3 regions of the Desulfosporosinus paludis genome follow, and region 3 is predicted to be linked to each of the others. Evidence: riboswitches for the same ligand, from Rfam matches in the RefSeq annotation. Region 3 holds a riboswitch; each other region holds the start of a gene.

Region 1 (10,627 bases), 460 kb from region 3:
TCATTGGGAAGCTTGGGCGGAACCCTTCCTTCAGGCATGGCAACTACAAAACGGCAATACCCAAATTTTAAGTCCAGCAATTCAACAACATCTTTATTTTCCTCTAAAAGTGTGTCTTTACCGGCAATTCCTAAATCGGCTGCTCCATACTCTACGTAGGTCGGAATATCTGTAGCTCGACAAATAATAATCTTCACTTTACTATTCGGAAGGTCGTAGAAAAGCTTCCGCGAGTCTTCATTAACATGGCTGCACTCTATCCCAATACGGCTCAACAGCTCGATTGAGTCGATAAGTAATTTTCCTTTAGGCAAGGCAATCGTTAAAAAATCGTTTTCCACTGAGCTTCTCCTTTCGTCAGGCTCCAAATATCTTTAGCGCTTTAGTTGATTAAAGCATTAATATATTAGTATTATACCAACCATCCTGAACTCTGGCAACCCCTTTTATTTACTCGGAAAATTCTGCTTTACTACAAAAATCGCGGCACCATCGGAAGATGAAAATGGCCACTTTCAGGATAGAATGAAGAAAACTCGGCTTGTGACAAGCTTGTAAGAGCAGAAACTGTTAGTTGCACTAATACTTTCTGACAGTATAAAAAGACAAGACAAACAAAGGTCTTGTCTCATTCTCACAAATGATTAAGGTGATGTTCTTAAACGTCTGTTCTTAAAAATCCAGATAGTCATCGGACAACGTTAAATGCTCAAATTTCCTTATCAATTCAAGCAGATCTCGGTCCGTAAGAAGAGGTATGCCATTTTCCGTTAATTTTTTAAAATCAATGGTAGTTAAAAGACCGAGGCACCCTCGATTCTTCTCTTCAATTTCAGCAAAGGCCTTCGTCAGATAGGAAGGCAAATCTTCCTTATGCTCCTTTATGATATCCCAACGGGCTATCTTGGGAACAAAAAGACGGTAAACTTCCTTTCTCTCTAAATCTTCTTCAATTTGCCGGAGGGATAAACCTTGAGAGGAAAGCTTCTTCCTACGCATTTCTCGTTCTAAATTAAACCGATCATTTAAACGCTTTAAAAATAGGATGGCAAGGACATATTCTTTGAAACTTACTGCGTCTCTATCCTCACGTAATGAATCGCAAGTCTCATCCAGAAAACTTTCCAGCTGTTCCAATGTCAACTTTCCGTCCATGTCGTTTCTCCTTTACAAGACAACACTACGTCAATCTCCCATCTCAATTCCCAAGGAACGGGCTGTGATTAATAGGGGATCTGTGACAGGCACTTGTTTTAATTGGTCTACCGCTTGATGAAGAGGAACTTGAACAATATCCCGCCCGTGAAGAGCGACCATTATCCCAAACTTGCCTTCCAGGGCCGCATCGACTGCCGCTGTGCCATAACGGGAAGCTAAGACACGATCGTAAGAATTTGGAGAACCACCGCGTTGTAAATGCCCGAGGACTGTGACCCGAGTTTCTAAACCAAAATGCTTCTCGAGATCGTTGCCCAACTTGGCGCCAATTCCGCCTAACTTGACCGGATCAGAACGTCCCGGAAGCAATCTATCAACGACCATCTCACCGCCCAAGGGTTTGGCCCCTTCTGCTACAACGATGATGCTGAATTTCTTCCCTTGTTTTGCCCGTTTCTGTACGGAGTAGGCCACCCTGTTAAGATTATATGGTATTTCCGGAATCAAAATGACATCTGCCCCTCCGGCTACACCTGCATAGAGGGCAATCCAGCCCGCATAACGGCCCATTACTTCCAGAACCATCACTCTATGATGGGATTCTGCTGTCGTATGCAGACGGTCTAGAGCCTCCTGTGCCGTTTCCACTGCCGTTTGAAAACCAAAGGTCTGATCCGTAGCCATTAAATCATTGTCGATGGTTTTGGGGATTCCGATGACCGGAAACCCTTTTTCCGCAAATTTCAAAGAAATATTTAAGCTTCCGTCCCCGCCAATGGCTAATAAGGCATCAATTCCGGCCTCTTGGAAATTTCTAAGGACGTCCTCTGAGCGGTCAAGAGGCTGCCTGACCCCATTAACGTTGGAGACATACTCGAAGGGATTATCACGGTTCGTCGTTCCAAGTATTGTGCCGCCACGTGGCAAAATTCCCGAAACATCCGCTAAGGTTAAGGGTATGAACTCTCCTTCAACTGCACCATGGAAACCATCCTTTATCCCAAGAACTTCGAGGCCATATTGGTTTGCGCTCCTGACAACAGCACGAATTACTGCGTTAAGACCTGGACAATCTCCGCCGCCCGTAAGAACAGCAAGTTTATGCATCTTCAAACACTCCCTCCCCTGCCTGTCTAATCTCCGGAATATTCTTTAACTTTGCCATAGTCTGAGCTGCTCCCTTGTCCATGGCTTCAAAGGCCATTTCCACCTTCTTGCCCTGTGCCCTCAATTCCTGACATTGACGGATTATTTGCTTAGCATCGGATCCAAAAACTAAAATATCTGCCCCCTCAATAACAGGCAAAGGAAAAAGCTCTAACATGCTCCCCAAGTGGATAGCAAAGCCTGTAGCTGGTTGAGAGGACCCAAAGTCAGCATACAAAGCATCGTACCGTCCCCCTTCGAGTACGGGAAAGCCAATTCCGGCGACATACCCTTCAAACACAGCTCCAGTGTAATACGAAAAGCCTCTTAAAATTCCCAGATCTAAGGATACATTTCCTTGAACACCAAAATCACTTAAATAACGGTAAATCCGCCTCAAACTCTCAACTGCCTCCCGAATAGTCGGGAGTGTACTCCAGCCAAGAACTTCATCGAGGATTTCTTCTCCGCCGTGAAAATGAGGTAACCGAAGCAGCAGTTCCTGTACACGCTCCGGCAACCCACTGTTTTGGACCAACCGTTCTACGCCCACCATGTCTTTGCGAGCTAGGGCCTCTTCCAGCTTAGTCTGGAATCCTTCATCGACACCCGCCTCCAACATGAGCCCTGAGAAGATTCCCATATGCCCAAGGTTAAATTGATAATTTTTGATCCCTAAGCAAGCAATCGCCTCGACAGCAAGAGCAATCACTTCCGCATCAGCCAGTTCTTGGTCAGCACCGATGAGTTCCACTCCAACTTGACGGAATTCACGATACCTAACAGTAGTATTACGGAAAACATCTGCACCATAACACAAGCGGAGAGGTAAATTTGCTCCACGCATACGCGTACTAACCAAACGAGCGATGGGAATCGTCAATTCCGGTCGCAAGGCCAAGATGCGTCCCTCTCGATCGAAAAACTTGTAGAGAGAATCAACTTGCTCCACATCAGGCTGAACACAAGCGGTAAATTCTAAAGTAGGAGGCAGCACTTTTTGATAAGACCAACGCTGAAAAAGTGTCATGACCTCAGTCTCAAGGCGTTCCTGCACTGCAATTTCCTCGGGCAGTAAATCACGCATGCCTTCCGGAATACGTTGTCCTAAATTCGTTCTTAGCATTATTATTCCCCTTCTCTACGCTCAATGATGCTTCAAAATCTGAAACGATTATATTAGTATTCATGGTGAAGTCATCGTAACAATTGATTCTAGATCTCAGATCGAGAATTTACTTCAAGTTTAATCTTGTTCTTGCAATCGGCTTAAGATTAGTTGATACCCATCCGCTCCGAAATTTAAACAGCGTTTAACACGGCTAATGGTTGCCGTACTTACTCCAGTAACTTTTTCAATGGCAGTATAAGTCTCATTTCTCCTTAACATCTTCGCTACTTCCAAACGCTGGGCCAGCGCCTTTATTTCAGCGATCGTGGCAATATCTTCGAAAAACCGATAACACTCTTCTTTCGTTCTTAACAGCAAAATTGCCTCGAATAAGGCGTCCGTTAAGGGATTTTGTAAACGTTCATCGCTTGACATTGTACACCCTCCTCGGATTACTTTCTTCCTTTAATTTATTAAAGCATTGGAATAATGTCAAGTATTTTTACAGATGGACCTGTTTAATTTTTCCTCTTGATATTTCCTCACAGCTTATGCTACAATACAAGCATCTTTTTGCGAGACTTTAACACAAAAATTTCATAAAAACTCTTATTCAGAGTAGGTGGAGGGACTGGCCCGATGAAACCCGGCAACCGGCATTTAAAAGCACGGTGCTAACTCCTGCAGAGAAATCTGGGAGATAAGAGGAAAACCGAATGTAACTCCGCGGGTTTTCTTCGCGGAGTTTTTTGTTGTGTTGAACTCTCGAAAACATCTAAGAAGGAGGTACAACTTGATTCAGATTAACCAGCTAGTCAAAACATACGTCTCCCGCCAAGGAGCCGTAACCGCTCTTGATAACGTTTCCTTGAACATTCCTCAAGGCGCTGTTTACGGGATCATCGGCTTAAGCGGGGCTGGTAAAAGCACACTTATTCGCTGTATAAATCTGCTTGAAAAGCCCACACGCGGAGAAGTCGTCGTTGCAGGTCAGACGTTGACAAAACTTTCCGGAAAGGCACTCCGTCAAGCACGGCAGGGAATCGGGATGATTTTCCAACACTTTTGTCTTTTGCAATCGCGCACGGTGGCGGAAAACATTGCTTTCCCCTGGAGATTGCCGGCGTGCCCAAACAAAGAATCGCTGAACGCGTCGAGGAGTTGCTCAGCCTCGTCAATCTCGAGGAAAAAGCTTCTGCTTACCCTTCTCAACTCAGCGGCGGGCAAAAACAGCGGGTAGGCATTGCGCGAGCACTAGCAACACAACCTCAAGTTCTCTTGTGCGATGAAGCCACTTCAGCTCTCGACCCCCAAACCACCCTCTCGATTCTGAAACTACTCCGAGACATTAACCAAAAACTCGGCTTAACGATTGTTCTAATTACCCACGAAATGAAAGTGGTCAAAGAGATTTGCACGGATGTGGCCGTGATTCACCAAGCCCGCATCGTCGAGCACGGCCCCGTAGAATCTGTCTTCACTCAACCCCAGTCGGACATCGCCCGAGAATTCATAGCAACTATCTTTCCGAAAGACCTTCCAACGGAGCTGCTTAAAGATTTTGCGACTCATCAGGACTCAGAAATTATCCGTCTTCAATTTCTTGGATCGCAGGCTTCGGAGCCCATCATTACTGATTTATTACACACTTGTGCTGTCCGTGCCAACATTCTTTATGGGAGCATTGATCATTTAAGGTCTACTCTCTTTGGTACTTTAACTTTAGAGCTGCAGGGAAACCCAGAGCAACTCCAAGAGGCCCATCACTATTTAGCAGGCCGAAATTTAAACTTGGAGGTGATTCGAATTGCTAACTGAACCCTCCACACTCTTCCAAGTCTCATTAGGGAGCGACTTGCTCCAGCTCGTTTCTCCGGCAATAGGGGATACTCTCTACATGGTCTTCGTCTCCACATTTCTCGCCTACCTTTTAGGACTTCCCTTGGGAGTTGTTTTGGTTGTCAGCTCACCTGGACATATTTCCCCCAACCCTTGGGTGGAGCGAATTCTCGGAACCCTCATCAACATTTTACGATCCGCTCCGTTTATCATCTTATTGGTGGCTCTTATCCCACTAACGCGTGTACTTATCGGCACGTCAATTGGTACGACCGCTGCCATTGTCCCGCTTGTCATCTCGGCAGCCCCTTTTGTGGCAAGGGTCGTGGAAAGCTCTCTCAAAGAAGTTCCCTATGGCATCATTGAGGCATCACTTTCCATGGGAGCCTCACCTTTTCAGATCATCCTTAAAGTACTTCTTCCTGAAGCAAAAGGTTCGCTAATTCTTGGTGCTGCCATCACGACGATCAGCGTGATCGGCTACACTGCCATGGCGGGAGCTGTCGGCGGCGGAGGGTTGGGAGATTTAGCAATTCAATATGGCTATAACCGATTTCGAACCGATATTATGGTTGTCACGGTCATCATACTCGTCATCCTTGTACAAGGGCTGCAGTCCTTAGGAACTGCCTTAGCACGCAAATTAGCCCATTAAGAGTCTATATACTTAAGATCTAATCTAAACTTGAGGAGGAACATTGATGTTAAAAAACAACAAACGTCGCTCACTTGCTTTAATCTTGATTTCCCTGGTCTCACTCACTCTGGTACTCGCTGGATGCGGAAAACCTCAGGCAGCTGCAGCCACCGCTAATTCAACAGGTACTACCGTGCTCAAAGTCGGAGCTACCCCCGTACCCCATGCTGAGATACTGGAATTTATCAAACCGGCATTGGCCAAAGAAGGCATCGATTTGAAAATCGTTAATTATACAGATTACGTGCGTCCAAACCTCGATTTAGATTCTGGAGAGATCGACGCAAACTTTTTCCAACATACCCCCTATCTCGAATCCTTTAACAAGGACCATCATTTGAATCTTGTCTCACTAACTAACGTTCACATCGAGCCGATGGGTGTTTACTCAAAGAAAATTACGAACTTAGATCAACTGAAAAATGGAGATACCATTGCTATACCTAACGACCCTTCAAACAGTGGTCGCGCCTTAGCTTTACTTGCCAAAGCAGGCCTTATTCAACTGAAAGACGGGGTTGGAATCAGTGGAACGGTTAACGATATCAGCGGCAATCCGAAGCAACTAAACGTTACCCCGATCGACGCTCCTCAACTGCCGCGTGTACTTCAAGATCCTAAAATCAACGCAGCCGTAATCAACACCAACTATGCCTTGGAAGCTGGACTCAACCCCACCAAGGATTCCCTTTTCACTGAAGATAAAGATTCACCGTATGCCAATATCCTCGTCGTTAAGGACAACCGTAAAGACGATCCTGCTTTACAAAAATTAGCGAAAGCTTTAACCTCTCCAGAGGTTAAAAAATTCATCGAAGACAAGTATAAGGGCTCGATCGTTCCGGCTTTCTAAAGGAAGCAACAGTTACTTACTTTTAAACTGGAATAAGGACGAAACCCTTCTGTCACAAGGGATTTCGTCCTTATTTCCGCTATCTTTTGAGTAGTAATTTTAACTAAGTTTAGTAATAGCTTCTGTATTCCAAATCAAACTCCATGATATTAATTGTTGCTTAATTAATGACTGGGAATTTGATGCATACTGTAGTCCCCGACGAGTCTGAATCAAATTCCATAACCGCATTATGGCGTACTACAATGCTCTGACATATAGCTAACCCTAAACCAGTGCCCCGCTCTTTGGTCGTTAAGAATGGAGTCCCAATTTTTTCAATAAAGACTGGGTCAAGACCCTCACCTTGGTCCGAAATCCTCAGGATCACACAATGATCCGTTTCCCACGTCTCAATGGTTAGTTCTCCTCCAGGTTTCATGGCCTCAAAGCCATTTCTGGCTAAGTTCAAAAGCAACTGTCTAAGTTCATTTTCATTCCCCCGGATATCTGGGACTAACTCCAATTCGAGGTTGATTTCTTTGTCCTGATTAAGCGCATCTGCGCTTAAAAGCGGCACCAATGATCTTACAATCTTTGACAGATTTACAAGTGAGAAATCAGCGGGCTTATCTCTCGCTAAACTTAAATATTCCGTGATGATGAGATTCGCTCTGTCCAGTTCTTCTATCATGATTTTAAAATAATCATAATATGGTTGAGTATTATCCTTAGAAGCAAGAAGCTGTAAAAAGCCGCGTACTGTCGTCAAGGGGTTCCTCACCTCATGAGCGATTCCTGCGGCCATTTCTCCAACCATATTTAATCGTTCTAAACGTACAAATTCCCGATCAGCATTTTTACGATCTGTGATATCAATAAGAACTAAAAAAATCAACCTTGTTCCATCACTATCCGTATAAGGCTGCGAATAAATCTCATATAATCGATGATTATATACCCGCTCATTTCTCGATGGAGTTGAATTTTTTACAATTAAAGGAATTACACAATCACTACAAGGATGATTCGAGTCCGCAATGACATTATGGCAGCTTTGCCCTTTACAGTGCCCAAACTTTTCTTGAAAACTATGATTGGCAAAGCGTATCGTATAATTTTCTTCAAGTACATAGATTAGACCTGGGAAAGCGTTGAAAAGGGTGTAGAGGCGAAGATGCTCTTCCTCAACCATTTTTTCGAGCTTCTTTCGGTCATCAATGAAACGCATAAAAATTGAGATCCCGCTCTCTCTTGGGTAAATACTAAATTCGATCCAATGCCCAATTAGCTTGGAATAAAGCTCAAATCGTTTGGGATATCCATCTTTCATAACACTCTGGCAAGAATCCCAAATTATTGGATCCTGCTGCCAAATCGCTGTCCCAAAAACAGATCCAACTAAGTTCGCTGGCATGCCCTGCATTTGAAGAGCTCGAGAAATGGCTAGATTGGTATAAGTTATAACCCATTGGCGGTTTACAGCGATAAACCCGTCGCTAATACTTTCCATAGTATCGATCATCTCTTGATTAGCTTTCGCTAATTCCTTTTCAGCAGCCTCTTTCTGAATCATCTCAATTCGAAGCTGCTCATACGCCCGTTCCAGATCATCCGTACGGGATTTGACCAAATCCTCCAGACTTTCCCTATAAAGAGCCAACTCTTTTTCGTTCTGATCAATCTCCGTAATATCCCAAACTGAGACAACCCTTAAGCGTTTCCCATGAATCGCTATTTCATAGCTGTCAGTATGGACAGGGAATCGACTTCCATCTTTTCTAATATGAACTGTTTTATAGGTGCAATGACCGTAGTCATGAATACTTCGCACAATATCCGGTAAGTCTTTATGACATTCTGGGGCGAAAACATCGTAGACCGTTCTGCCAATTAGTTCTGATGGGCCATAACCATGCATTTCTTCATAACTGGGGTTAGTTTTGATTAATTCACCACTGATAGCATCACAAATCATCATACCCCAGTAATTATCTCTAAAGATTCTATCCCAGACTCCATTGTCTTCCTGCAGCTTACTTAAAGTGATTTCAAGGTTTGCGACTTTTTGTTCGAGTTCTAAAATTTTCTTACCTTCGGACATTACAATCACTCTCTCAAAAGGATATTTAATTTTAAGAAATAAATTAATCTCAAGAGACCTCAAGACTATATTCTATATTCTTTCTAAATTATCCTCTATAAAGAATTTCTCGTAATTTGTACATAAATTTACAAATTAATGCAATTCATAGTTACGGCTAACATGTAAAATTATTATTCGACAATATACGCATTATGCCATGGTTTGTCATTAGTTCCAAAAAATCAGCCCTTAATCCCGGCCTCGGCGCATGTGTCTGAATTTATGACCTAATACCCAGATCTTTTACCGGTCATAGTATTAATGTTTAACTTAAACAACGTTACTTTAGATAAAGCTTCGTCGTTGTACAGAACTTCCTGATCTGTATATTGCTGCATAATTATTTGAATAGCTTGTCGCTTTTCTTGGAAATCTTCGATAAATTGAACCTCACCAAAGCCTATAACACTTTGATACCGCATTGTCCAATCACATCCCAGTTTTCCCGGGAGAACCTGAGTATCAACTTCCACCTCAAAACAAGCCTGAGGATTCTCTCGAAGTATCAACAGTTTTAAACCTTCAGGGGCGGAATGAAAGTATAGCACTCGTTCTGCATAACCAAAGCTCATGGGGATAATATAGGGCATGTCCCTATAAGATACGGCCAAACGACACACCTGAGCCTTTTTCATAATTTCATCTAAAGCGTATTGTTCTGTAATTTCCTTGTCCTCTCGTCGCATGGTATTTCCTCATTTCAAATTTATTATTTATTTAAGATCTTGGTACCCAAGCTGTTTTAGCTAAAGCCAGTTCGAGACCTGAATCTTCTCCGAGTATTTGATGGTTACAGACAAAGTTTAAGTCCTCCGTTCGATCGAGCACACAATGAGAGTGAATCTTGGATCCGTAGGTGGTTTCTTTCTTATACAGTATTTCCAGAGAGGAAAGATAACACTCTTGATAGATATTTTCAGGGACCGCTTCAAGTATCCACTGAAGGTAATTGGCATTGTTCACATGCCCGTTGGTATCAATATCACTTCTTCGGACTGAAAAAACTTTCACCTCTTCATTTTTCGTCTCTTCTTTATTAAATGCCGCAAAAGTGTCCTCAATCGCTCTTGCTGAATTCAAACCATAGGCTTCTTGAAATTCCGGCCACACTCGTAAAGGACGTTTCTTCAAAAGATTATAAAATATCCACAAGGAAGAAGCTCGGCCTATGATATCTTGCTTAGAATTCCTGATTAGGAACTCCCTTGTGGCATAAAACCGCTCAAAATTTGAAGGCCAGGTTTCAATCGTCACGGTTTCACCTTGTCTGGGATAATGGTCTATCTGGAGATGCCAGCGGTTAAGTATCCAAGCTAGCCCTTCTGCTTTTAAACGTCCAACCCCAAAGCCAACTGCCTCAGAATGGGCAATGGCCGTATCTTCTAAATAATACAACATTGTCAGAGGTGTGGCCTCTTCGTGAGGATTAACTTCATGAAAGTGAACTTCAAATTCCATCTTGAAATTTTGATTTATCATCAGTAACTCACCCACTCGTTTCTCAGTTTAAGTTCACCCATATTATAATCCTCAAACATTAAGGAATTCCAGAAAAATCCTAAATCTTTATAAGAAGACGCTCGTTTTGACGAGGTCTTCTTTTTGTTTAAAGTTTTTTGACGAGTGTTTTATTAAAGTAACATAAAACATAGGATAGAACCCTGCTATCAACATAAACTACTGCCAAGAATTACTTTT
Region 2 (10,627 bases), 210 kb from region 3:
CCACAATTGACAATCCTAGCAGTAGGCGGGTTTATCATGGTGTATTTGCTGAAAGTAAATATTTACGGCCTTCTTTTAGCAGCAGGAGCAGTCAGCCTCCTGTTCGCTATTCTGACCTATAAATTTACCGGTTGGAGTGCCGTTATGAATAAAAAGTTTTGGGCTGCTAAAAAGTCTGCTTCCAAAGATGCCTTAGTGATCAAACATGAGTTTAGCAAGAAAAAGTACGCGGGGATGTTATTGATGCTCGCTGTGCTCTTGGTTTTCAATTTTGCCCTTAATTTTAGGAATCCTACCTTCCGCAATCTTGGCAACACTTTATTTGGGATCGGTGGATTAACCTTTGGCAGTGGATATGCCATGTTGCCGTTCATTCAGGATGCTATGGTTCATCAATATCACTTTGTGACGGACAAAGAATTCGGGGTCGCTTTAGCTTTAAGCTTGCTTACGCCTGGTCCAGTCACAGTAATTTCCGCCTTTATCGGCTATAAAGTGGCAGGTATATTTGGGGCAGCGCTGGCTTTAGCCAATATGTACCTGCCTTCGTTTACTATTGTCAATGTTATTTCTGATCTTTATTCTCGTGCCGGCAAGGTTGAAAACGTTAAAATGGTTATTAGCGGGATAGTAGCAGCATTTTTCGGGACGCTTTGGGCCGTTATTATTAAATTGACGGGCAGTTCATTAGTTGATTGGCCTACATGCAGCCTAGCCTTAGCAGCTTTTGGAATACAGCGATTTACCAAAATTGATACCCTATGGATCATAATCGCCGGGGCATTAATCTCTTTGGTTATTTTCTAACCAGACGAATCCTTTTATCCCTCTTATCCTTATCATTACTCGTAACCAAAACAAGGAAACCCCGAAACAACTGTTCGAGGTTTCCTTATTTGCCTACTTCTTTCAGATAGCTATAACTATCGTGCTAAACACGTTGCCAGATTAACCTTCATCGATATGCTCCAATCCCTGGCGATAAAGTTCTGAAACATGAGAGTCATGCATAGAATAGTAAACCATCTTCCCCTCACGCCGATATTTGACAAGATCGTTATTTCTAAGTACCCGCAGTTGGTGGGAAGTTGCGGATTGGCTTAAGCCTAATAATTCGGCCAAATCACAAACACAGAATTCCGATTTTGCCAGGGCATCCATAATTCTGATTCTTGTCGGATCACCCAGCGTTTTAAATAATTCGGCCAAACTGTTCGCCCTATCAAGGGTAATCAATTGTTTGGCATATTTATCAATCACCTCATGATGTACACATAGAATGTCACATACGGCATCTTCTACAGTTTCATGTATATCGGCAGAGACATGAGCCACTGAATGTTTCGCAATCATGCTTTCACCCCAATTAAAATGATCCTTGCGTACCTTCATTTTAACATAGAGTGCTAACTTACTGCCACTATATCTGATCCAGATAGCAGAAACGCTGCACTTATCCTCACCTGCTTTTTTATTTGTAAACAGCTTTAGACGCCTGTTTCGAATCAAAATCCAAGCAATCCGCTGCTTTCCCGCTCGCGCTAAGAAAGTCAGTTTCTGAGAGAGGTTCTTTTTAGATGATTATACCTTCTGACCCGCATTGCATTCATAATAGCCAATAAGGCAACGCCTTCGTCAGCGAAAATCGCGATCCACATATTCGCCAGTCCGAAGACCGCCAGTAAAATAACTAACATCTTTATACCCAAGGCAAATCCAATATTTTGCCAAATGATTTTCTTGGTGTACCGTGCAATATCAATAGCCTCTAAGAGCTTGCTTGGTCGATCTTCCATGAACACGACATCCGCAGCTTCTATCGCTGCATCTGATCCTAGGCCCCCCATAGCAATCCCCACATCTGCTAATGTCAAGACAGGAGCGTCATTAATTCCATCACCCATAAACGCTACTTTACCTCGCTTGGTATCTTGACTGAGTGATTTAAGCCAAAAAACTTTATCCTCCGGCATCAAATTGGAATGATATTCACTTACGGCTATTTCTTCGGCGACCGCTCCAGCAACACCTGAATTATCTCCTGTAAGCATCACAGTCCGCATACCCATCTGGTTCAGGCGAAGAATTGTTTCTCGGGAATCTGCCTTCACCCGATCTGAAATCGTCAAGTACCCCGCATAATCTCCGTCTACCGAGATGTACACCTTAGTCCCCGGATCCTTATGACTCATCAGTCTTGGCATTGGTATCCCGGCATGCTCCAATAATTCTGCTTTTCCCACCAACACAGTTTTTCCGTTCAGTTGGGCTTGAATCCCTTTACCGCTTACTTCTTCGTAGCTTAGTATATCTGTTAAATTATTGCCGTTCGTTTCTTTCCCATATTTTTCACGAATTGATACTGCTATAGGATGAGAGGAATGAGTTTCCGCACTGGCAGCTATTTCTAAGAGCTCCGTCTGGGTAAACCCCTGTGCCGGGTTGATGTCTGCAACTTGGAAGATTCCTTCCGTCAAAGTTCCTGTCTTGTCAAACACTACAGTACGAATATCTGTCAATGCTTCTAAGTAGTTAGCACCTTTGATCAGAACCCCATGGCGTGAAGCACCGCCGATCCCGCCAAAATAACCTAAAGGTACTGAAATCACCAGAGCGCAGGGGCAAGAAATAACCAAGATTGTCAACGCTCTATAAAGCCATTCTTGAAAATTCCCGCCAAACAAAAGCGAAGGCACCAAGAATATCCCTAAAGCTGCCGCTACAACAGCAGGGGTGTAATAGCGTGCAAAGGCCGTAATAAACTTTTCTGTACTTGCTTTGTGAGTGCTGGCATTCTCAACTAAGTCTAAGATTTTTTGTACGGACGACTCAGCAAACACTTTTGTGACACGTATCCTCAGGACTCCCGTCGTATTAATCATCCCAGCGAGAACAGTGTCACCGACCTCAACTTTTCTGGGTACAGATTCCCCTGTCAGTGCCGATGTATCAACATACGAACTTCCGTGGACAATTTGGCCGTCTAAAGGAATTTTTTCTCCCGGTCGAGCTAAAATCAGCTGACCGACCTGGATTTCTTCAGGGTCCGCTTTGATCACATCCAGCTGATATATAAGATTGGCATACTCCGGCCGAAAATTCAGCAAGGCCTGAATAGAATGGCGGGAACGATTTACAGCCTGCTCTTCTAAAAATTCACCGACTGAGTAGAAAAGCATAACTGCGACAGCTTCGGGCAAAGCCCGGATAGCGATTGCTCCAACAGTAGCTAAGGCCATCAGAAAGTTTTCATCAAAGATTTGTCCATGAGAGATATTGCGGATGGCCTTAGCTAAGACTTTGAAACCTACGATAAAATAAGCCGTTAATAAAACAAAATCCTCAAGAACTCTCCCAGAACTGTTTTTCCAATACGCCTCAAAGCCTAGACCCACAACAAACAGCAAACACGCAGAAACAACACGTATAAGCCTTTGTTTCATTTCCTTAGCTGCGCTGGCGTTGTCTGAAGCAGCCGTTTCTTTCTTCATTTGGATCGGGACAAGTTTTACTCCTGCTTCTATTTTCTCCATGATAGCCTGAGCCTGGGCAACTCTTGAAGGAGGCAGAAAAACCGTTTTGGCCGCAAAATTGATTTTTGTTTCCCCTATTCCTTCCGTCGCACTGAGCACTCTCTCCATTTTGGCTGAACAATTAGCACAAAATTCTCCCTCAATGCGGTACTTCACTCGTTCTTCTAGAGATGCTTGTTCTGGCATAGTCTCACCTCCAAAATACATCCATGCTCATATGACTATATATTCATATGAAAAATAACACAATATCTGTACTTTTGCAACACAGAAATTTATGTACAACTATATGCTAGAGTATATGGACTTCCAAAATTTAGGCATCGTTGTCCTATATTTCATAACTTGGCATAAAGAAGAATAGGAGATTTTTATAGGGATTTAAAAAGTTGTTACAAATGAACTCGTTTCAATTAAGGCTTAAGATCGAGACTTCAGATTAAAGTGTAATGAAAACCTCTTAAAATAGACTGTTTACAAACATTCAAGCAATCATTATAATGTTTATTAGATAAACTAAAAAGGGGAAATCGCTTTGAATCATCTCGGTCATCACCTCTGTAATCCAGATTGCCACATTCCCCAGCAACGTTTAAGTGAATTAACTCACTCTCTTACCCAAATGGAGGGCGTGACGCCGATATTTAAAGCACTTGCGGATGAAACGCGAGTGAAAATAATTTATGCCTTACTCCAAGAACCAAATCTATGCGTTTGTGACCTCGCTCAGATTACTGATCTAACTGTCTCTGCGGCTTCTCACCATTTACGCCTGCTTAAAAATTTAGGACTGGCCCGTTCTCACAAAGAAGGCAAACTCGTACGCTATTGTATCCATGATGAGCACGTAAAAATTATTTTAGAAGAAGCGCTCAATCATTGTACCCACCTCCCAAGATAATCGACTTTCGAGGAACAATTCAGCACAATACGTCCAGTGGAGGATGAAAATGAGTAGAGTTTTAAATATTGGACTTGATGTAGGTTCCACAACTGTAAAAATTGTGGTATTAGAGAACCGGACGATAGTCTATAAAAATTATTTAAGACATTTTTCCAATATCCGTAATACGGTTGTTATGATGCTCGAGGATGCCAAAACCATTCTCCAAGGACATCCTTTAACCTTAATGGTTACAGGATCGGGAGGGTATAACATCTCTCAAACATTAGACGTTCCCTTTATTCAAGAAGTTATGGCCTGCTCCAATGCCATTAAGATTGTCATACCCAAAACTGACGCTGCCATAGAACTTGGCGGCGAGGATGCTAAGGTTACCTATTTCGGAGACTCGCTTGAGCAACGAATGAATGGAACTTGCGCAGGAGGGACTGGAGCCTTTATCGACCAGATGGCATCTCTGTTGCAAACGGACGCTCAAGGGTTAAATGAGCTTGCCAAAAACTATCATACCATCTATCCAATTGCGTCACGCTGCGGAGTCTTTGCTAAAACTGATATCCAGCCGCTCCTTAACGAAGGAGCGGCCAAAGAAGATATTGCAGTTTCAGTCTTGCAGGCTGTGGTTAACCAAACGATCAGTGGTTTGGCTCAAGGTCGTCCAATCACAGGAAACGTGGCTTTTTTAGGCGGCCCTTTATTCTTTCTTTCTGAGTTAAGAAAACGCTTTATTGAGACCCTTCAGCTTAATGACGAAAGCATTATTTTCCCGGACGATTCCCAATTTTTTGTGGCCATTGGCGCTGCGCTTTCGTCTCGTGATCAAGAACCCTTTACGCAGGAGTGTCTCTATGAGCGCGCTCCCATGATTTATAAAATCACCAATGAGGACAATGTGGATCTCCGCCCCTTGTTTAAAGACTCCGAAGACTATGAGTCCTTTAAACAGAGACACGCTCAGCACAAGGTTAAGCGCGTGGATTTAGAGAGCTATTCGGGAAATGCCTACCTGGGAATCGACGCAGGGTCAACGACAACAAAACTAGCCCTGATTGATGATGAGGGTGGCTTGCTTTATTCCTTCTACGGCAGCAATCAGGGAAATCCTTTGGAATCTACCATGGAAGCCCTTAAGACTCTTTACGGTAAGCTCAATCCAAATATTACGATTATCAATTCGACCGTTACCGGTTACGGAGAACATCTCATCAAAGCCGCACTAAAAGTTGACATCGGTGAAATTGAAACTGTCGCTCATTACACGGCTGCTAACTTTTTCTTGCCGGGTGTTGATTTTGTTCTGGACATTGGTGGTCAGGACATGAAAAGTCTCGTCATTCGCAATGGGGTCATCGAGTCTATCACCTTGAATGAAGCCTGCTCATCAGGATGTGGCTCTTTTGTGGAGACTTTTGCTCAATCTCTCAATATGAGTGTCCAAGAATTTGCCAAGATCGGACTGGAAGCTAAGCATCCCGTAGATCTAGGGACACGTTGTACCGTCTTTATGAACTCCAAAGTCAAACAAGTTCAGAAAGAAGGCGCAGAGGTTAGTGATATTTCAGCCGGTATCTCCATTTCCGTCATTAAAAACGCCCTGTTCAAAGTAATCCGTTTGAGGAACGCTGATGAACTCGGGAAAAGGATCGTCGTCCAAGGAGGAACATTCTATAACGACACAGTCCTCAGAGCCCTTGAGCAGCTTGCCCAACGTGACGTCGTGCGTCCTGATATTGCTGGGATTATGGGTGCCTTCGGAGCTGCCTTGCTTGCTAAAGAGCGCTTTGTGTCAGGTCATCGAACAACTCTCTTACCTTTAGAAGAGCTCCAAGAACTCTCTTCGGAAACCACCATGAAGCGCTGTGGATTGTGCGGAAATAACTGTCTTGTTACGATTCGGCGTTTCTCCAACGGCAACGAATTTTTTTCCGGAAATCGTTGCGAACGAGGAGAAGGCAAAACCATCGTAAAATCTGAAATTCCTAACCTTTTTGCCTATAAATATAAACGAGTCTTTAATTATACTCCTTTAGCTCCATCACAAGCCACGAGAGGAACCATCGGGATTCCTAGAGTTTTGAACGTTTATGAAGATTACCCCTTCTGGTTCACCTTCTTTACAGAATTGAACTATCGTGTCATCCTTTCGGGTCGATCTTCAAAACCGCTCTATGAGCTCGGCATGGACACAATCCCTTCAGAATCCGCTTGCTACCCCGCTAAGCTGGCCCATGGTCATCTTGCAGATTTAGTGAAAAAAGGGGTAACCAAACTATTTTACCCTTGTATTCCTTATAATCGCACTGAAGATCCCGACTCCAATAATCACTACAATTGCCCTATCGTCACATCATATCCTGAAACCATTAATGCCAACATGGATATTCTCCGAACCCCTAATATAACCTTTTATCACCCTTTCCTGCCCATCGATAACCCTCGCAGAATGGGCAAACGTTTAATTCAAGAGTTAGCTCCGGAAGGAATCCCCAAACCTGAAATCCTCAAGGCAATGGAAAAGGCCTATGCTGAATTAGACAAGTATCGAAACGATGTGCAAAAAAAGGGAGAAGAAGCCCTCCAGTATATCCAAGACCATCAACTTAAAGGAATTGTCCTGGGTGGGAGGCCCTATCACATTGATCCGGAAATTAATCACGGAATACCAGAAATGATTCAAGCGTACGGATTTGCAGTTTTGGCGGAAGACTCTATTAACCATTTGGGCCAGGTTGAGCGCCCCCTGCGTATTGTAGATCAATGGGTATATCATACCAGATTATATGCTGCCGCGAGCTATGTAGCCCAACAGAAGTCTCTAGAATTGATCCAATTGACATCCTTCGGCTGCGGCCTGGATGCGGTCACCACAGATCAGGTTAAGGAAATCATTGAGTCCTACGGAAAGATCTATACCGTTTTGAAGATTGACGAAATTAACAATTTAGGGGCTGCTCGAATCCGTGTGCGTTCTTTAATTGCCGCCATCCAAGAACGTGATAAACGGAACGTGATCCCAGAAAAACTCATCACCAAACGCCCACGTGTGATTTTTACCAAAGAAATGAAAAAGACCCATACCCTTTTAGTTCCCCAGATGTCCCCTATTCACTTTCAGTTTCTCCAGACCGGCTTTGAAATGGCAGGCTATCGCCTGGAAATTTTACCTTCCGTTGATAAATCCGCCATTGACGAAGGCCTGAAATACGTTCATAACGATGCTTGCTACCCTGCTATTATTGTCGTCGGACAAATCATGAAGGCCTTAGGTTCGGGCAACTATGATTTAAGCAACACCTCCGTGATCATCTCCCAAACCGGCGGAGGGTGTCGAGCCACGAATTATATCGCTTTCATCCGTAAAGCTTTAGCGGACGCCCATATGGAACATGTCCCCGTTGTGGCCTTAAACACGGGAAACTCCTCAAGTTTAGAACAGAATCCGGGCTTTAAAATTACCCTTTCGATCTTTAGAAAGCTTATGCAGGGTTTGGTTTACGGAGACCTTCTGATGCGCGTCCTCTACAAGATACGCCCTTATGAACTTATTCCAGGTTCGGCCAATCGTTTGTATGATAAATGGGTTAAACAATGCCAGGAATCCCTGAAAACCGGCAAACGAAAGGACTTTATCCAAAACGTTCGTCGGATCGTTACGGACTTCGACAATCTTCCCATTCACGAAGATTGGATCAAACCGAAGGTTGGCGTAGTCGGAGAAATCCTCGTTAAGTTTCACCCCACAGCAAACAATAACATTGTGGAACTGCTGGAAGCCGAAGGCGCTGAAGCCGTTGTCCCCGATCTTGCAGACTTCCTTTTATACGGCGCCTTTGATAATCGTATCAAGTATGAGCAATTGTCAGGAAAATTTTGGAGTATGGTTTCCGGTAATTTTTCTATCGGCCGGATCGAGTCCTATCGACGTGAGATGAAAAAAGCCCTTGAAGCCAGTATACGCTTCACCGCCCCCAAACCTATTGATGAGATAGCTAAGTATGCCCAAAACCATCTCTCGCTTTCCAACCAATCGGGAGAAGGCTGGTTCCTTACAGGAGAGATGGTCGAATTGATTCGAAGTGGGGTCAACAATATTGTGTGTTTGCAGCCCTTTGCCTGCTTGCCGAATCATATCACAGGGAAAGGTATGTTCCGAGAGATCCGCCGCTCCTACCCAGGGGCAAACATCGCCCCGATCGACTATGATCCGGGAGCAAGCGAAGTTAATCAGCTCAATCGGATAAAGCTGATGTTGTCTGTAGCAATGGATAATCTCTAAAAGCCATAACCTTAGGTTGATCAGAAAAGCTAAGGCGTGATCAGCCATTATTTTCCTACTTGACACGGACTCCGCTTTGTTTTATAGTAGCTATAATCCATTTGAGACAACTAAATATTAATTTCTCTTATCAAGAGCGGCGGAGGGACTGGCCCTATGATGCCCGGCAACCTATAGCTCAGCTATGAGGTGCTAATTCCAACAGAACCAATAAATAGGTTCTGAGAGATGAGAGTAGCGTGTTAAATAATGTAACGGCCGCTTCTCTGAAGCGGCCGTTTTTATTTACTATCGAAACTCCCACCGAACTTACCCATCCTACCAAGGGATAAACTTGATTCCCCGAATACCTATGATAAGACATAGGTAAAAATCATCAACCCGAAGAAAATCAGCATATTAAAGGGAGGAATTTACGATGACTCAAGAACGTCAATTAGGATTTGAAACCATTTCTTTGCATGGAGGACAAAACCCAGATTCAGCAACCAACGCCCGAGCCGTACCGATATACCAAACGTCTTCCTTTGTTTTCAACGACACTGAGCACGCAGCTAACCTCTTTTCATTAAAAGAACCAGGCAACATCTATTCTCGGATTATGAACCCTACCCAAGATGTTTTTGAACAGCGCCTGGCCCTTCTAGAAGGCGGAGTTGGGGCACTCGCAACATCATCAGGTCAAGCAGCAATTACGTATGCCATTCTCAATATTGCCCAAGCAGGGGATGAAATTATTGCCTCAGGCTCTCTCTATGGTGGTACCTACACTCTGTTTGCCTATACTTTTGCAAAACTAGGGATCAAAGTCCACTTTGTCAATGGTGATAAGCCGGAGGAATTCCGAGCTAAAATCACAGAGCGGACTAAAGCCTTATATACTGAAACCATCGGCAATCCTCAAATTAATGTCGCTGACCTAACGGAACTTGCCGATATCGCCCACGAAAATGGCCTTCCTCTGATCGTAGACAATACCTTTGCCTCTCCTTATTTATGCCGGCCCATCGAGCATGACGCTGATATCGTTGTTCACTCTGCCACTAAATTTATCGGCGGACATGGTACTTCGATAGGAGGAGTCATTATCGACTCTGGAAACTTCGCTTGGGATAACGGCAAATTCCCCGGACTGAGTGAGCCCGATCCCAGCTACCATGGCATCGTCTATACCGAAGCCTGCGGTAAGGCAGCCTTTATCACTAAAGCTCGGGTCTCCCTGCTGCGGGACACTGGAGCAGCGCTTTCTCCATTTAACTCCTTCTTGTTTTTACAGGGTTTAGAAACCCTCCCCCTCCGTATGGACAGACACGTTGCTAACGCCCAAAAAGCGGCAGAGTTTCTGAATAGCCATAAATTCGTCACATGGGTTAATTACCCAAGTCTAACCAATAGCCCTTACCACGCCCTTGCCCAGAAGTATTTACCCAAAGGTTCCGGAGCAATCTTTACCTTCGGAGTCAAAGGTGGTCTTAAAGAAGGAGAAAAATTCATTAACGCTCTAAAATTGTTCTCACATTTAGCCAACGTAGGAGATGCCAAATCTCTGGTCATCCACCCGGCTAGCACCACGCATCAGCAACTTGATGAAGAATCCCAACGCGCCGCCGGGATTTCACCCGATATGATCCGCCTCTCCATCGGTTTAGAGACGATCGATGACCTCCTATATGACCTAGACCAAGCCTTACACGCCAGTCAAAGAAGTTAAAGGGATATCGCGGCTCAAAACTTGAGCAGAGCTTGCCTTACTGGCTAGCCGGAGACCATAATAATAAAGCTAGAGACATAACTCATCGTCGACCGATCGATGTTCAATATCCGGATGTTGAATTTCGTACTTCGCACATTGAGCCTCGTGCCTAGAAAAGGTGGTTAGTTTATATGCCTATCAAAGTTCCTGAACATTTACCG
Region 3 (10,627 bases):
GACTCTTCTTTGGAAAATCTCGGAGTACAGATTAGCCAGCTTCAAGAAAAAACCGATCAAAAAAACAGAGGAGGTTTTTGGAACAAATGGATCACATAGACTTGCAAACCAATCTTGCAGAGATTCTCTCTAACTATCCTCAAACAGAACCTACTTTACGAAAATTCGGTATCACCTGCAGCGGATGAGGAGTAAAAAGCTTACTCACTATGAGTGTTGAGCAGGCTGCTCAACGTTACCATCTTAACTCAGCAACCTTAATAAAATCCTTAGAATTTGTTATTGAAAAAACCAGACACCAATGGAGACCGTACTGATGAAATTACTGTTTTTGAATGATTCATCCTTATTGACCCAAGGCTTAGCCTCTGGCTTTTCTTCAGAAGATATAATTCGTTATCTTCCGGTTCATTTACCTGATTGGGAAGACCGTTTAGAACACCTGCTTAAGGCTTGGAAACCTAATTTTGCTTTGGCTGAAGGGGTTTCGATCTCAACAGTGGCACGTAAACTTTTTCCCCTCTTACGACGGCATTCTATTCCTCTCGTCTATTGGGCCATTGATGATCCTCCAGACTGGCGCCGCATGTCCCGCCCCTTGGCACGCGGGGCCAGTCTGGTTCTTACTCCAGCTGAAGAGTGTCTTCCCTTATATCACCGAGACAAAATTCGAGCACTTTATTTTCACTTTGCCTGCAATCCATCGTTCCATCGTCCTGTTGAACCTTCACTCGAATATCATAGTGATTTGCTTCTGGTCGCCAATTATTACACATCGTATCCGCAGAGAGCTATTGGCTTAGAAACTATCCTGACTCCTTTACGTTCAGAACCTTATCAACTAAAAATTTATGGCAACGAATACTGGGTGTCGAACACAGACCATTATAGTTTACCGTCCAACGTTTACAGAGGGTATTTACCCTATGACCAATTACCCTGTGCTTATTCTTCGACTAAAATTGTTTTAGGACTGCATTCTGTGATTACATCTCCGACGATGATGAGTATGCGCACCTTTGAAGCTTTAGGGTGCAGGGCTTTTTTCCTAACTCATTGGTCTCCGGCGATTGAAAACCTTTTCAAAAACCATATTCATCTCGTCTGGAGCCGTCATCCCGATGAGACACTTGAGCTCGTACGTTTTTATCTAAAGCGGGAAGATCTCCGCCTTAAAATTGCCCGCCAAGGTCAAGAAGAAGTTTACCGCAGTCATACTTATCAACATCGTGTCCAATCCGTTCGAACAAGTCTCGAAACGTTATAACTTTCAGCACTTATCACTATCCGATAACAAACTAAGTCCAGGTATCTAGAGAGGAGTCTTTCAATGAAAGTGCTTTTTCAAGCGCGCCCAGATATCATGAAAAACCCTGCCGGAGATACTGTCCAATTGGTTTCAACGGGTCAGGGGCTTAAAAGTCTTGGAGTTGAGGTACATTTTTCTGCAGACTCTAATCTTGATGTAACTCCTTATGACTTGGTTCACATATTTAATATTACGAGAATTAAGGAAAGCTACATGTTTTTTTGCAACGCTCAAAAACAGCAGAAAAAAATTGCCCTTTCACCAATTTATTGGCCACCTAATGCCTTCTTAAATAGGGAAGGCAATCATTCCAATGCCTTAGCGGTTTGGAAGCATATGCAGCCTATGCGCGCACGACTCGTTCGGGAATGTCAGCTCTTACTTCCCAATAGTGAAATGGAAATGAACGTCCTTCAGCAAGACTTCCCTGAAACTGCTTCCCATCAGGTCGTTCCTAATGGTTTCCCCGATTCGTTTATTGGCGCTGCTCCCGATTTATTTCGCGAACAGTTTCCGGATATTCCTGAAGAATTTGTACTCTGTGCTGCGCGTATTTCCCCACGCAAGAACCAACATTGGTTGGCAAGAATCTCTCAAGAGCTAGGGCTTTTTGTAGTATTGCTGGGCCCTGTCAACGACCGAGCCTATTTTCAGGATCTAAGCTCTTTTTCCAATGTTCACTATCTCGGTACTTTACAAGGGAAACTTCTCGCCTCGGCTTATTCTTCTGCCAAAGCCCATGCGCTGCCCAGTTGGTTTGAGACCCCTGGTTTGTCCAGTATAGAAGCTGGAGCCTGCGGTACAGTGGTTATTTCCACAGATCAAGGGAGCCCCAAAGAATACTTCCAGGATATGGCCCTTTATATACGTCCACTTGATGACCAAAGCTTACGCTCAGCTCTCGAACAATCCTTCCAGGCATCTCCTCAACCTCTTATGCACCATCTTCAACAGCATTACCCTTGGTCAAACATCTCCAAAATAACGTTAGAAGCATATCAGTCCCTCCTGCTGCAATAATTTTGAGCTGCAATAGTAAAAAGCTTTGAACCCTAGTTAATCGCCATACGTGGCGCACTAGTTAAAAGGGACCGACCTAAGCGGTCGATCTCTTTTACTTAACCATTGCTCAGTCGATTCAATAGCCTTTCTGCCATTAACTGAAGATCATTTTTTACACGTTCTGCTTTCACACTAAGATTAAGAAAATCAAGTACCCCAACGACCGATCCGCACTCAGCGCACTGTACGAAGAGCACAGCTCGAGTCGTTCCTTCAAGGTTATTGGCGTGGACAACCTCAAATCTATTGCTTCCGCATTTTAGGCATCGGGATTGCGCCATACTCACACCTCCTATCGAGGTTAAGCATAAATATTTCACGGCTTGTTTGCTCTGCCTTGTAAGACCGGGCACTGTGACAGCACAAGTTCCCTCTTATTGACCTAATTTTTTCGGGTTCTTTTCAACAGACTGGAAGAAATCATGAGCAAAGTTTGCTCCCTTCCCTATCACAAGACCTGTTATCGCTACTCCTATCATAGGATTTAAGATTTTAACCTTCAATAGATCCATCGCATTGATATTTGCTTGAAAAGCAAGCAATAAACCACATGCTAAACTCAGTAATTGCAGGGTCAAGGGCCTAAACTTGTCTGGAAAAAAAGGGATAGAAAAGACAATAGTTTTAAAGATTTCCACAAGTTTCTCTACCACAACGGCTAAGAGGAAAACTAAGGCAAGCCCGTCCATATTTATCTCTCCTCTGAAAAATCCTACTTACAGTTTATTTTATTCTTATAAGCTTATAAGGTTCTTTCAGAGCAACTTTCTTTATAGTGCCTGAGCCCTTTGGAAACTTTGAATTAAGGTTCTAACTCTCCAAATGCTTTAAAATGCTCTTAACTTTGCGCCTGAACCCATATTCTCAGCGTTGTTGAACCATTTGCCCAATAGGATATTCTTGTATAACGCAAAAAACCTTCGGGTGAGAGAATAACCATCGTTTCAGGACCAACCTCTCGCTGCATCCCCTCAACCGCCCAATGTATACCGTCTGGACTCAACTCTATTTGTACATTAGCTTGCAGGGTTCCAAAATTATAGATTGCAAAAGAAAAGCGGGCTAAGGCAGCAACGTCACGCGTGGTTGTTACAGACCTTGTTGGGCTCGCTGTGACATCTTCAAGACTTTCCTGAAAGCCGTGTCCGAAAATTTCCACCTGCGCTCGACCACAACTTGATGTGGCTAAAGGAGCTTGGTTGTTTCCATAAATTTGGACTCGATCGCGCAGCGGGGTTAAGTTACGAATATCCGCATGGACCTTAGCCTGAACATTGACAGGTACATTCAGGGGAATTGGCATTGCAAGCTGAATAGGTTTGAGAATTTCTCCAATAGACTGAATGTGCTCAATAGGAGGAGCTTGTTGGTCGTTTTTGTTTTTCCATTTCAATCGTTTGGGAATCAGAGGGTAAGCAATGAGTTCATAGATTGATAACCTGCCTGACCCTAGAATCCCTGTTTCTAAACGCAGGAACTTTATATCTGAATCAATAGTAACGATTTGCTTAAATTGCGTAAACTTCTTAAGCTCTATCCGCGGATGGAAGTAGAATTCCCACGGACACATAACATCTCCATGCCAGTTCGTAGGATAGAGACGTAAATAAGCTTTTAATTCTGGCTGCTGACTTTTAAAAACTACTTTAATTACCCAATGCTCATTTTTGCCAACCGCTAAGAGACTCTCATCGCTTTGAACAATTCCCGCTCTGGTGCCTGCCGAATTGCTAATTTCCAAGAAATATGCAGCCTGGGATTCTTGTTTGTATTTCCAACTTGAAGCGTGATTTCCGCCGATGGGGAACCAAGCTTCTGGAAAGTCCTGCAGTTGGCTTTTTTCTATGAAATCACCATTTACAACTTGATTCATTGTTCCCCCAATCACACTCTTTATTTTAATCAGCCCCCTGTCTTGGGCATCAATGATGCTTCAATTTATCCTATAGGCTTGCCTCGAAAAATAGCACTTGAAATAGTTATTTAAACAGAAACTTGATTTACATTTATTTACTCTTTGTCAAGATTTTCTATTTTTTTCTACAGAAATAGCGATCCAAAAACTGGGCATTGATTCCTTCAGTATTTCGTGCTAAATTAGGGTTGTACAAAGGATCTAAGAAGATAAAGATAATTGCGCAAAACTAAAACCTCCCGACGGGGAGGTTCTTTTTTATCTTTTTATTATGATTAAATTTTTAAATACGATACCAATCAAACCTTCATGGGTAAAATTTTTACACTTCCCCAAACTGCCAATCGATCGTTCTTGATGACGAGACAACCACTGACTCCTGGGATTTGAGAAGCAAACTCGATAGTACGTTCTAAATCCTCCTCAGTCTGAACAAGGTTCCCGCAAGCTGTTGCCACAGCATCTGCTAACGCCACGGACGGTGAGAGAACCACAACGGCATCGGCTTTACCAAAACTCAATGAAGGGCCCACTTTGCCGGATGAAGTACATATTCCAAGGGGAGTTTGTTCTGGGCGAATTTCAATAGCTACACGATTCGACAAGGGTGAATTTCCTGCGAAAATTCCTACTTTGCGAAGGCGGGTCGATCTCATGAAGATATCCCCGCCATTTTCTACAATCACATCCCGAGAACGCTTGGCAATTGCTTTTCCTACCCACTCCGCCACCGCTCCCGCGACAGCGGCCATTGGACCTACTCCGGCTGACCGCCCAGCTTCAGCCATGGTTTTCACAATCAGAGGCGCATGCTCTGGGACATCGTAAGGAACTAAGGCTTTCAGAAACCCCGGGTCTTGCTGAACGTAGTCTTCCAGTGGCTTACGGCAAGCACGAATTGTGTCCTCAATCCACTCAGCCAATTCAGGAGAGAACCGTTCTTTGCGAACTCCAATATCCAAATCAGTTTCTTGCACAGTCACTTGAAAATGCACAAGATCCTCTTGGCGATGCCACTGACGATATGTGCGCTCTAAAAAGTCCACTTACAGGCGAACCTCCATTGCCCGCATCGGGCATACTTTAGTACAAAGCATACAGACGATACATTGATCTCCATCAAAATGGACTTCCATGGAGGGGCGTTCCATATATAACGCTCCTGTCGGACAAAGACCAGTACAGGCACCGCACATAACACATTTTTCTTCAATGCGCACAACTCCCTGTTTGAGATCCTGTACCGAAACACCCAGATCGCGCAAATACGCTAGCCCTTGTTCGCTTTGATCTCCTGTGACCTCTAAAACCATGGTCCCCTCTTTTGAGGATTAACATCCGCCTTCACAATATTAACGACTAAGTCGAAGTCTTTCACTAGGCGATAGACGATCGGTTTTACCGAAATATCTGTCCCAAAGCGTAAAACAATTCTTTTAGGCGACATAATCAAACCTCCTTTAAGCTATGAGCTATAATACCATCGGCAGGCGAGGGGAGAAGTTTGACAGGCTCTGTCAATAAAAAGTCGCCATGATTAATCCATTGCTTAAGGGTTGAGGCCATCTCCCGTGCTCTTGGCATACTCGACAGAGGAGCTGTTTGAATTTCCTTGCCTCTTACTTGAATCTTGCCGCTTTTTAATTCAGCATAGCTGACATACCCTAAGTTTCCAGGAGTAAATGAGGGATATGCGTCTCCATAGTCAACAACGGGAGCATACAAATCTTCATCCTTCATGGCTGCGTAGCGAGCGATTTCTTCATTGAGAATTGGGATTGGTATACCTATACCCACACTAAGCGTTGCCCCATACCCTAAGAAGCTGGTGCCGACCAGCCACTTGGGACTCATTTGCTTAAGATCCCCTATTACGGCAAGCGTTCCGCCAGCGCCGCCAAGTTCTTTGCCATCGACATTGGTAATGGAAGGGAAATGTTGGGTTCCGTTCCAAGCGACATATCCAATCCCGCCACCAAGAAAAATTTTCGTGCCTACTCCAATCGTTTTGAAATGCGGATCTTTCAAAAGTGGACTTAATTCTCCAGAGGTCGAATAGTTGGCGTTCCCCAACTGAGGTTTTAACATGCCCATATACGTATAAATTGTGTGATCCGTCAGATTTACGGCACAATTGTAATTCTGATAAGCATTACGAGGATTAAAAAGAATGGCTTCATTGATCTCATCAAGGGTTATTGTTGTTTCAAAAGCCTTGCGCGGGTAACAATTCGTTCCATAAGCAATCGCCTTAAGATGAACAGGTTTACGCGCCACCAAGTCTTGAATAACATGCCCGCCGCCATAGCGAAACTCTCCAGGATAGTTGCTGTTCAGAGGATCATCTTCGGGCAGTTCTGCCGCTCCCAAATAGGCATCTACAGCCGCTACTCCAGCATAGGCGGATACTCCGTTCAACCAAACTTTCTGCATTTTCATACGGGGCTTAGTGTGCCCGAAACTTAAAAAAGCTCCCGAAGAACACATCGGCGCAAAAGTTCCCGTAGTGACGACATCTACCTCATGGGCGGCTTGGGAAAGCCCTTTTTCCTCGACCAATGCTATGAGTTCCTCTGCAGTCACTACGACTGCTTTGCCAGCTTTGATCTTGGCGTTAATTTCCGCATACGTCTTCTCAACACTCATGAAACATCCCACCTCCAGATTTGTTGCAGCTTTATCCTCACTAATCCCCAATTAAATTCAACTTCTAGCAGTACTTGGAGTATGACCTAAAAAAGTTCTCTTCAACGCCATCGTGAACAGGCATTGAAAAGGCCTCTTCTAAACAGAAGAGGCCAAATTACGTCATCGACACTCCTCTTATCTATCAGAAGAATTCACTCCTGCAAGAATTAGCACCATGCTTTGAGCAAAGACGAGGCTTTTGCAAGCAAAGCGGGTTGCCGGGTTTCATTGGGCTAGTCCCTCCACCACTCCGGATAAGAGCATACCTATTAAATTCACTACGCTGAGTCTAACATTTGTTACATATCATGTCAATATGATCTCACGATAATTAATACACAAGTTAAGTTTCCGAGTCTCCCGCATAATTAATCCTGCACCGGGAACTCTAAAAATATTCCAAAGAGGAGGGATACAATGCATTCGTCAGATCAACCTAAACCGACAAAACGCCCATTTCCAAAACGTGAAGAACTCCCTTATGGACACTCACCGGATCAAGATGGACGGACTGACTATGGCAAAGATAAAGAAACAACCTATCCGGAGTGAGGTTTTAACTCGCTATCAAAGTGATCTTTTTTGTATTATTCCTGTGACTGAAGGAACCTAAATTATGTTTAACAAGGAGGCTACTTTCTATGTCTAATAAGGCAGCAGATACAACGAAAACTGGCAAACCTGATCGGGGAAAAAATTCCCCATTTAAAAAGAAGACACCACAAGAGGCTGTCTCAAAATAGAAATATAATTTCTATGGAGAGGCAGCCCCTTTCTGTGTAAAAATACAAAAAGACAAGTCCAAAGACCCGTCTTTTCGGTATAATTAGTTTATGCTACAAAACAAAACTATACGCAAAAATTATAACGAAAATAGTGGGGTTTATCAACTCGTGCTCCCACTAAACATGGAAGTATTAATACCAGAAGATGACTCGGTGAGACTGCTATGCCATATGACGGAGGGATTAGATTATACAAATTTAAACAAGGCGTACTCTTCCAAGGGAAGAAATCCAGCAGTCACACCCAAGACATTATTCCGAGTATTGGTGTATGCTTACATGAACGACATTTACACAAGCAGAAAAATAGAGGAAGCCTGTAGGAGAGATATTAATTTCATGTGGTTGCTCCAAGGACAGAAGGTGCCCGACCATAATACGATTGCTCGTTTCCGCAACGGTCGGATTAAAGGAATTATCGAAGGGCTCTTCAACCAATTGGTCGTTAAACTAGGTGAACTGGGTGAGATCCAGTATGAAAATATTTTTATAGATGGTACAAAAATTGAGGCCTATGCCAATAAATATACATTCGTATGGAAGAAAACCACCATCAAAAATGAACAGAAACTGCAAGAAAAAGCCAGGGCATTTCTTGTGAAACTCAATAAAGAAATCGAAACTGGTATTCCATTAAGCGAGTCGGCAATCACAGTGGAAACCCTTCAGAATTACATTGCTTTTCTGAAGGAGAAGCAACAAGCCGAAAAAATAGAGTTTGTTTCTGGAAAGGGAAAACGCAAGACTAATCTGCAAAGGGCAACAGAGACACTAGAAGAATTCTTGGAAAAACAAACGAGATATGATCGTTATAACGAGCTTTTTGATGGTAGAAATAGCTTCTCAAAGACGGATACGGATGCCACTTTTATGCATATGAAGGAAGATCATATGAGAAATTCTCAGCTAAAGCCAGGATACAATGTGCAGATTGGCGTAGAGGCTGAATATATCGTTGGATTGGCCATTTCGAGTGAGCGCTCCGATCAATTGACTCTTATTTCTTTTTTAGAAAAGCTAATTGAGAACTTACCTAAAAGATATCATAATGTCATTGCTGATGCAGGCTACGAAAGTGAAGAAAACTATGTTTATTTTGAGAAACAAGGACTAAAGCCTTTCATTAAGCCACAGACCTATGAAGTAATGAAGAAAAAAAGCTTTAGTAAGATCATTGGTAAACGGGAAAATATGGTCTATGATGCAGTCAAAGACGAATATCTTTGTGCAAATAATAAAAAACTAGTGGCTGTCGGAAAGACGACAAGAACTTCGAAAAGTGGTTATAAATCGGATGTAACTCTCTATGAGTGTGAGAGTTGTGGAGGCTGTTCATTCAAAAAACAATGCACAAAAGCAGCGGGTAATAAGAAACTATCTGTATCAAAAGTATTTTTGGAGAAACGAGAAGAATCCTTACATAATATCACAACGGCTGAAGGTATCCTACTAAGAATGAATCGTTCCATCCAGGTTGAAGGGGCTTTTGGAATTCTGAAGGAAGATCATAGCTTCCGAAGATTTGTAATGCGTGGTAAAAAGAATGTTGAAACTGAATTTTTGCTTTTGAGCTTTGGTTTTAACATCAATAAGTTGCACAACAAAATACAACAAGACAGATGTGGCTGTTCGTTACATAAAATAGAGGTTGCGTAATCTGCTTATGCCTTTTAATTAGGGAGTTTTAGAGAGTGCTCTTTTAGCGTTCCCAAATATAACAATAAGATTGTGAAATCAGGAATACTCCCTTGTGATTTCACAATCTCAACTTATTTTTCCCCAAATATTGAAAAGAGGCTGCCTCTTCGTGATGTCGTAGACATCATTTTGAGACAGCCTCTTCGTTTTGAGTCCAGCAATATCAATAAGTTTTGATTGCCTCTTCTCTAATTTGAAGATTTATTTAAATTACTGTCAGCCTTTATCCTTTGAACTAATCTTAGGCATTTCCTCTAAATTTAAAAATTTAAATTTGGGCAAATTTTTACTAAAGCCAATGCTAAGGTTTTATCACTTTTACATTTTTGTTATAATAAAAAGTATTATACCTATTTTTAAGATAGAGATTTGTTTCTCTAAACCGTATCAATGAGTCTCGACTGACCTAAGGAAACCAAAATTAAGAGGCGGTGTTTAATTATGAAAAAAATTGAAGCGATTATACGACCAGAAAAACTTAATGATGTCAAGTCAGCGTTATCAGACTTAGGGGTTAACGGTATGACTGTTTCTAACGTTTCAGGATTCGGAAATCAAAAAGGGTACACTCAAATTTATCGAGGCCAAGAAATTGTCACAAAACTATTGCCTAAGATAAAGCTTGAGGTTGTTGTCTCTTCGGCTAAAGTGGATGAAATCATCTCATCGATCGTTGAAGCTGCAAGAACTGAGAAGTTCGGAGATGGTAAGATTTTTATTTATGACGTTGCCGATGCGGTCAGAATTAGAACAGGTGAACACGGCAAGGAAGCCCTTTAACCCTAGATAAAAACATTATCACTTAGTTCAAAATCCGGATAAGCATTTTCTCGATGTTGAGTCAGGTCCAACCCATTGACTTGCTCATCGTCCGTTGCCCGAAGCGGTGTAAACAGAGCAACTCCTTTCAAAATAACAAATGTCATTATGCCGGTGAAGGCATAGGTTGCTGCCACTGCGAGAAGTTGGATTAATACAGGGTGAAATCCGCCGCCATTCAGCAGGCCATTATGACCCTGTGGATTAAGATTTATGTCTGCAAAAATACCAGTGGCTATTGTCCCCCAAGTACCCCCGATCCCATGGATGCCAAAAACGTCGAGAGCATCATCATACCCCAGTTTGGCCTTAAGTATGCTTACACCTAAATAGCAGACTCCTCCAGCGATA

What was found. Region 3 has a riboswitch for S-adenosylmethionine ahead of VZF35_RS11665 (homocysteine biosynthesis protein). Riboswitches for the same ligand answer to the same signal wherever they lie in the genome.
Region 1: another riboswitch for S-adenosylmethionine. It lies ahead of VZF35_RS09475 (ATP-binding cassette domain-containing protein); the one in region 3 lies ahead of VZF35_RS11665 (homocysteine biosynthesis protein).
Region 2: another riboswitch for S-adenosylmethionine. It lies ahead of VZF35_RS10685 (homocysteine synthase); the one in region 3 lies ahead of VZF35_RS11665 (homocysteine biosynthesis protein).

Annotation. Positions count from the first base shown of each region.
Region 1 covers NZ_CP144211.1:1,862,029-1,872,655, forward strand. Annotated here, with positions in the region: gene hisG (ATP phosphoribosyltransferase) at 1-341, opposite strand, end outside; gene VZF35_RS09455 (type I restriction-modification system subunit M N-terminal domain-containing protein) at 673-1,155, opposite strand; gene VZF35_RS09460 (6-phosphofructokinase) at 1,186-2,265, opposite strand; gene hisZ (ATP phosphoribosyltransferase regulatory subunit) at 2,258-3,430, opposite strand; gene VZF35_RS09470 (YerC/YecD family TrpR-related protein) at 3,551-3,850, opposite strand; SAM riboswitch class I at 4,022-4,122, shown strand; partial or broken gene VZF35_RS09475 (ATP-binding cassette domain-containing protein) at 4,170-4,654, shown strand; gene VZF35_RS09480 (NIL domain-containing protein) at 4,808-5,233, shown strand; gene VZF35_RS09485 (methionine ABC transporter permease) at 5,223-5,909, shown strand; gene VZF35_RS09490 (MetQ/NlpA family ABC transporter substrate-binding protein) at 5,956-6,804, shown strand; gene VZF35_RS09495 (PAS domain S-box protein) at 6,965-8,887, opposite strand; gene VZF35_RS09500 (pyridoxamine 5'-phosphate oxidase family protein) at 9,157-9,615, opposite strand; gene VZF35_RS09505 (acyl-[acyl-carrier-protein] thioesterase) at 9,647-10,408, opposite strand.
Region 2 covers NZ_CP144211.1:2,110,093-2,120,719, forward strand. Annotated here, with positions in the region: gene chrA (chromate efflux transporter) at 1-807, shown strand, start outside; gene VZF35_RS10665 (ArsR/SmtB family transcription factor) at 949-1,353, opposite strand; gene VZF35_RS10670 (heavy metal translocating P-type ATPase) at 1,551-3,719, opposite strand; gene VZF35_RS10675 (ArsR/SmtB family transcription factor) at 4,069-4,434, shown strand; gene VZF35_RS10680 (acyl-CoA dehydratase activase-related protein) at 4,484-8,713, shown strand; SAM riboswitch class I at 8,838-8,948, shown strand; gene VZF35_RS10685 (homocysteine synthase) at 9,132-10,424, shown strand; gene metA (homoserine O-acetyltransferase MetA) at 10,598-10,627, shown strand, end outside.
Region 3 covers NZ_CP144211.1:2,318,109-2,328,735, forward strand. Annotated here, with positions in the region: gene VZF35_RS11625 (hypothetical protein) at 1-99, shown strand, start outside; gene VZF35_RS11630 (glycosyltransferase) at 317-1,267, shown strand; gene VZF35_RS11635 (glycosyltransferase family 4 protein) at 1,331-2,329, shown strand; gene VZF35_RS11640 (hypothetical protein) at 2,428-2,652, opposite strand; gene VZF35_RS11645 (hypothetical protein) at 2,746-3,060, opposite strand; gene VZF35_RS11650 (DUF6385 domain-containing protein) at 3,210-4,244, opposite strand; gene VZF35_RS11655 (UPF0280 family protein) at 4,586-5,332, opposite strand; partial or broken gene VZF35_RS11660 (NIL domain-containing protein) at 5,333-5,733, opposite strand; gene VZF35_RS11665 (homocysteine biosynthesis protein) at 5,736-6,932, opposite strand; SAM riboswitch class I at 7,107-7,235, opposite strand; gene VZF35_RS11670 (hypothetical protein) at 7,392-7,526, shown strand; gene VZF35_RS11675 (IS1182 family transposase) at 7,808-9,415, shown strand; gene VZF35_RS11680 (P-II family nitrogen regulator) at 9,899-10,237, shown strand; gene VZF35_RS11685 (ammonium transporter) at 10,240-10,627, opposite strand, start outside.